DNA from 2 places in the Gluconacetobacter entanii genome. Region 1 is predicted to be linked to the other one. Evidence: predicted binding sites of a transcription regulator. Region 1 holds the regulator's gene; the other holds the start of a gene.
The links. The regulator HrcA, encoded in region 1, represses chaperone genes, less so after heat shock. The targets are predictions, from matches to a motif close to GTTNGCACTCNCNNNNNGNGAGTGCNAAC.
Positions count from the first base shown of each region.

Region 2: groES (co-chaperone GroES) is a predicted target of HrcA. The motif match lies at 1,758-1,786, and genes of this name have one in related genera.

Region 1 is NZ_JABJWD010000042.1:47,101-50,514, reverse strand. Features, by position in the region: gene HNH97_RS07710 (penicillin-binding protein 1A) at 1-458, opposite strand, end outside; gene HNH97_RS07705 (aldo/keto reductase) at 564-1,448, opposite strand; gene HNH97_RS18160 (hypothetical protein) at 1,532-1,666, shown strand; gene hrcA (heat-inducible transcriptional repressor HrcA) at 1,669-2,739, opposite strand; gene rph (ribonuclease PH) at 2,991-3,414, shown strand, end outside.
Region 2 is NZ_JABJWD010000012.1:54,852-58,265, reverse strand. Features, by position in the region: gene groL (chaperonin GroEL) at 1-1,322, opposite strand, end outside; gene groES (co-chaperone GroES) at 1,380-1,670, opposite strand; gene HNH97_RS03980 (dienelactone hydrolase family protein) at 2,135-2,797, shown strand; gene HNH97_RS03975 (S-methyl-5'-thioadenosine phosphorylase) at 2,935-3,414, opposite strand, start outside.

The DNA.
Region 1 (3,414 bases):
TCCGTCAGGCCCGCGCGGATGATCGCCAGCGGGTCCACGCCGCCATGGCTGAAGAACTTCTGGTCCTCCGCCGCAAGGAAGGCGTTGCGCACACGTTCGGGAATCGCGCTGTAGGGAACGAAGATCCGCCGCTCCGCCGCCAGTTCCGCCATGATCTGGTCATCGCCGGAATAAAGGCGGCTCATCACCGGTGGCTGGTAGGTGCGCAGGCCGTCAACGGTCGGCAGCCCTTCGGACAGGCGGGCATATTCCTGCCACGCGACGACACCGCCGATCCCGCCGACAAGCAGCACGGCACCCAGCGCCCCGCCAGCCAGCCTGCGCACCAGGCGATAGCGCGGGCGCGGGCCACCGGTGGGTAGGCGTGGACGGCGGCCGCCCGCACGCCCGTCATCGCGCGTGGCGTCAGAAGTTCCATCCACCCGGCCATCGCGGCCCGATCCGTCAGCAAGCGTCATCCGGTATCCAATAGGGAATATAGGGACTGTGTGCCCCTGTCCTAGCACCGTCCGGCGTCCACGTCGCCCCCGATCCGCAGGACACGCATGACAGCCTGTTCAGGATCAGGCGCGCAGGCGGTCCCATTCCGCGCGGCCGTCACGATCGAGGGCGTCGAATTCCGCATCCGTCAGCGACAGGGTCGCGGCCTGCACATTGGCGCGGGCATGGTCGGGGCTGGAGGTTCCGGGGATGGGCAGCATGACCGGCGAACGCCGCAGCAGCCACGCCAGCGCCACCTGCCCCGTGGTCGCCCCCCGCGCCTGCGCCACGCGGGTCAGCACGTTGTCCCCACGCGCAAGCCCCCCGGCCGCCAGCGGCGCCCACGGGATGAAGCCGATATTTTCGCGCGTGCAGTAGTCCAGCACCTCCTCCGAATACCGGTTGACGAGGTTGAAGCGGTTCTGCACCGTCGCGACCGGGAAATACAGCCGTGCGCGTTCGATCATCTCCACCGTGACTTCCGACAGGCCGACATGGCGGATCAGTCCCTGCGCGCGCATCGCCGCGATCGCCTCGAACTGCCGTTCCGGCGTGGTGTCGGGGCCGACGCGATGCAACTGCCACAGGTCGATGCGCTCTACCCCGAGGCGACGCATGCTCATCAGCACGCATTGCTGGAGGTAGTCCGGGTTCCCCACCGGGCACCAGATGTCGGGACCATGGCGGGTGTGCCCGCCCTTGGTCGCGATCACCATACCCTTGTACGGCGACAGGGCCTCGTGGATCAGGTCCTCGCTGACGAAGGGGCCATAGGCATCGGCGGTATCGACGAAATTGACGCCGAGTTCGGGCAGCAGGCGCAACGTGGCAAGTGCGGCGTCACGGTCGGCGGGTTCCCCCCATATGCCCGGCCCGGTAATGCGCATCGCCCCGAAGCCGAGACGCGCGACCTCGAGTTCGCCGCCAATCCTGAAGGTCCCGCCGGGACGTGATGCAGATACGGTCATGGCCTTGCTCCTTACCTGTGCTGTACGACAGCCTATCGCCTGATGACGGACGGGCGCACGACAGGTTGCACGGAACCTGCCCTGTGGCCCACGCAGGACACGGCGGATCGGGCAAAAGAGTTCAGAAGTTTTTGGGTGCCGCCTTTTTCCAAAAAGGCGGCGTCTTCGAAGCTTTTTGGAAAAAAGCTTCACCAAAAACTTCTATTATTGATCAGTGATTTTACCCCAGCATGCGCCCGATCACGCGCGCGGTGTAATCCACCACGGGAATGATGCGCCCGTAATTGATCCGCGTCGGGCCAATGACGCCGATCGCACCGACGATGCGGTTGGAATCGGTGCGCGCGGGCGCCATCACCACCGACATCCCCGCCATCCCGAACAGGCCGCTTTCCGCACCGATGAAGATACGCACCCCTTCGGATTCGCACGCAAGGTCGAGCAGGCGCAGCATCGTCTCCTGCGTTTCCAGCCGGTCGAACAGCATCTGGATGGTCGAAAGCCGCTCAATCTCCGTCACGTCCGACAAAAGCCGCCCCTGCCCCCGGATGAACAGCGTGCCGCCGCGTTCCTCCGCATCGCTCCATGTGGCGAGGCCGCTGGCCACCACCTCCGTCGTCAACTGGTCGAGTTCGGTGCGGTTGGCCGCGATGTCGCCGCTCACCTTCTCACGCAGGATGTCGAGCGTGCGGCCCGACAGGTGTGCATTGAGGTAGTTCCCAGCCTCCACCAGCGCCGAGGGCGGAAGGCCGGGCGGGATCTCGATCACGCGGTTTTCCACCTGCCCGTCGGAGCCGACAAGGATGACCAGCGCACGCCCCGGCCCGAGGGCGACGAATTCGATATGCTTGATCGTGCCATCGCTCTTGGGCGCCAGCACCAGTCCCGCGGCCGAGGACAGGCCCGAAAGCATCAGCGACGCCTCCCCCAGCATATCCTGCAACGAACGCCCCCGCACCTCCAGCGCGCTGGTGATCGTCTCGCGCTCCTCCTCGCTCAGGCTGCCGAACTGCAGCAGGCCATCGACAAACAGCCGCACGCCCTTTTCCGTCGGCAGGCGCCCGGCCGAGGTATGGGGCGAAAACAGCAGTCCGGCCTCCGTCAGGTCGGCCATGATGTTGCGGATCGTCGCGGGCGACAGCGACAGCGGCAGGCGCTGCGACAGGGTGCGCGACCCCACCGGGTCGCCGGTTTCTACATACTGTTCGACGATTTCGCGCAGGATGGCGGCGGATCGCGCATCCAGCCCCGGCGGCAGGGCAGGACGCGAAGACAGTGCCCCGATATCCATGTCGTTCTCCCTCCTCCCCTTCACATCCATGAGTATCCGGATGGACCGCCATATGGCGGCCTTCCCCGATGGACGTGGCGTGGCCATGGCCCTGGAACAAGGATAGGGACAACGTCGTGTTGCGACAATCACATGATACGGGCCACCCCCACAATTCCACCGTCCCATGACACACCCGCCGGGGACGGGACTGGAAAGAGCGGGGGTTGCGCGCTATGCCGCGAGGCAGGTTTTCATCGGGAGTTTCCTTCATGCGCCCATCCGGCCGCGCCATCGACGCCCTTCGCCCTGTTTCCATCCAGACCGGATTTGCCCGCCATGCCGAAGGGTCCGCGCTGATCCGCATGGGCGGGACAGAGGTGCTGTGCGCCGCCAGTGTCGAATCCCGCGTCCCCCCTTTCCTGCGTGGCAAGGGACAGGGCTGGGTCACCGCAGAATACGGCATGCTGCCGCGTGCGACCCACAACCGTGGCCCGCGTGAGGCGGCAAAGGGGAAACAGGGTGGCCGGACGCACGAAATCCAGCGCCTGATCGCGCGCGCGCTGCGTGCGGGCATCGACCTCAGGGCATTGGGGGAAATCTCCATCACGGTGGATTGCGACGTGCTCAACGCCGATGGGGGCACGCGCTGCGCCGCCATCACCGGCGCATGGGTGGCGCTGCGCCTCGCGCTGG
Region 2 (3,414 bases), on a different contig from region 1:
CCCGCACCGACGCGCTGGTCCTCGTTGTGGAAGTGCAGGTGGCCCAGCGTCGTGGACGCACGCGCCAGCGCCGTGCCACCACCGGGGACGATGCCTTCCTCAACCGCGGCGCGGGTCGCATGCAGCGCGTCATCGACGCGGTCCTTGCGTTCCTTCACCTCGATCTCGGTCGAACCACCGACGCGGATCACCGCAACGCCACCGGCCAGCTTCGCAAGGCGTTCCTGCAGCTTCTCACGGTCGTAGTCGGAGGTGGTTTCCTCGATCTGCGCACGGATCTGGCTGCAACGGCCCTTGATGGCCTCGCCTTCGCCCGCACCCTCGACGATCGTGGTGTTTTCCTTGTCGATGTGCACCTTCTTCGCGGTGCCCAGCATGTTCAGCGTGACGCTTTCGAGCTTGATGCCCAGGTCTTCGCTGATGACCTGCCCACCGGTCAGGATCGCGATGTCTTCGAGCATCGCCTTGCGACGGTCACCAAAGCCCGGAGCCTTCACCGCGGCGATCTTCAGGCCGCCACGCAGCTTGTTGACCACCAGGGTCGCCAGCGCCTCGCCATCGACGTCCTCGGCGATAATCAGCAGCGGACGGCCCGACTGCACCACCGCCTCGAGCAGCGGCAGCATCGGCTGCAGCGACGACAGCTTCTTTTCGTGGATCAGGATGTAGGGGTTGTCCAGATCGACGGTCATCTTCTCCGCGTTCGTCACGAAATACGGGGAGATGTAGCCACGATCGAACTGCATGCCCTCGACCACGTCGAGTTCGGTGTGCAGGCCCTTCGCTTCCTCGACGGTGATCACGCCCTCGCTGCCGACCTTCTGCATGGCCTGCGAGATCATTTCGCCGATTTCCTTTTCGCCATTGGCGGAAATCGTGCCGACCTGCGCCGTTTCGGCAGGCGTCGTGATCTTCTTGGTGTTCTTCTTCAGTTCCTCGACAACCGCGCCGACAGCCTTGTCGATGCCGCGCTTGAGGTCCATCGGGTTCATGCCGGCGGCAACGGCCTTGGCACCTTCGCGCACGATTGCCTGCGCCAGGACGGTCGCGGTGGTCGTGCCGTCACCGGCGATGTCGTTGGTCTTGCTGGCGACTTCGCGCACCATCTGCGCGCCCATGTTCTCGAACTTGTCAGCCAGTTCGATTTCCTTGGCGACCGAGACACCGTCCTTGGTGATGCGCGGTGCGCCAAAGCTCTTGTCGAGGACGACGTTACGTCCCTTCGGACCCAGTGTTACCTTGACCGCATCGGCCAGGATATCCACGCCACGCAGCATGCGCCGACGTGCTTCATCGCCGAACTTTACGTCCTTGGCAGCCATTTTCATTTTCTCCAGTAGGAAAGGTTATTTTTTCGAATCAGACGCAGGTGCGCGAGATCAGGCGACAACGCCCATGATGTCGCTTTCCTTCATGATCAGCAGCTCTTCGCCATCGATCGTGACTTCGGTGCCGGACCACTTGCCGAACAGCACACGGTCACCAGCCTTGACGTCGAGGGCGACGATCTGGCCCTGTTCGTTGCGGGCACCCGCTCCGACCGAGATAACCTCGCCTTCCATCGGCTTTTCCTTGGCGGTCTCGGGGATGATGATCCCACCGGCTGTCTTTTCCTCGCTCTTGAGGCGACGGACAACCACGCGGTCATGCAGGGGACGAAATTTCGTCATTGGATGGATCGCTCCATAATCTAAAAAAGGTAACGCCCTTGAATTAAGCAACGCCACCGGTTTGGCGCGCGCGCCAGGCCGCATCGCGTTAGCACTCCCCTCATGAGAGTGCTAAAGAGCAGATAGGAAGACCTCTTTTGGGTGTCAAGGGAAGCAGCAGGATTCACGATCAAGTTTCCCATCCCCACGACGCGGCCCGCATGGGGGCGCAGGCCAATCCATAATATATTATTTTAAATCAATATATTACCAACATTCCTGCACCACCGGCCCCGGCCCCGCACGGGCTGCATGCGTCCCCTGCGCCCCATGCCACCACCCGAGTCCCGCGCACGGCGTCATCACACCCGCGGTACCGCCTGTGTCAGGGGCGGCGGTGAATGTGATATAGGTCTGGCCTTCACCGATGGCCGCATGGGGTCGTCACATCATGCACGACCAGCCCACACCAGAGGGAGACATATATGGGATCGATCATCACCCTGACCGCCACGGACGGGCACAAATTTTCCGCCTATCGCGCGGGGCGTCCCGATGCGCGGCGCGCCGTGGTGGTGGTACAGGAAATCTTTGGCGTCACCCCCTATATCCGCGCCGTCTGCGACCAGTTGGCGAGCGAAGGGTATCAGGCCATCGCACCCGCGATTTTCGACCGGGCGCGCCGTGACGTGATCCTTCCCTATTCCGCCGAAGGGATGAAGGAAGGGCTTGCCCTGCGCGCGCAGACACCGCTGGAGGGGACACTCCTGGACCTTACCGCCGCGGCGGATGCGCTGACGACGGAAAAAAAGGGGATCATGGGGTTCTGCTGGGGCGGGACGCTGGCGTGGGAAGCCGCATGCCGCACCACCACCTTCGCCGCGGCGGTGGGATGGTATGGCGGGGGGATCGCGGCGGAACGCGCGCTGACGCCCAACTGCCCGGTGCAACTGCATTTCGGGGCGGATGACGCCCACATCCCGTCCGGCGACATCGACGCCATCCGCGCCGCGCACGAAGATATCGAGATCTTTGTCTATGAAGGGGCGGATCACGGCTTCGGCTGCACCGACCGCGCCAGCTACAACGAAACCGCCGCAACACTTGCGATGCAGCGCACGCTCAGCTTTTTCGAGCACTGGCTGTAAATGAATAAAAGTTTTTGGTGAAGCTTTTTCCAAAAAGCTTCGAAAAACACCGCCTTTTTGAAAAAAGGCGGCACCCAGAAACTTTTAAATGATTTCAGTCTTGCCCATCCCCCAAGAAGGGATGGGCACAAGCAGCCTCAGCCGCGTGCGAGCACCCGTCCCGCGATCGCATCCAGCTTCGCCAGCAGGGCGGGATCGCGGCTGTCAGGCGCGGTGATGATGGCATGTTCCAGCGCACGGTCACATCCGGCATGGCACGGGCCACGCGGCTTGCCCAGTTGCGGGATGACCGCACGCACCAGCGCACGCGCCCGGCTGGAATTTTCCTGCATCACCTTGACCACCGCATCGACCGTCACGCTGTCATGACCATCGTGCCAGCAGTCATAGTCGGTCACCATCGCGACGGTGGCGTAGCACATCTCCGCCTCCCGGGCGAGCTTGGCTTCGGGCATGTTGGTCATGCCAACGACCGAGCATCCCCATGAACGATACAGGTTGCTTTCCGCACGGGTGGAGAACTGCGGCCCTTCCATCACCAGGTACGTGCCGCCGCGCGTGACATCCAGCCCCAGCGCCCGGCACTGCCCTTCCAGCACGTCGCCAATGCGCGGGCA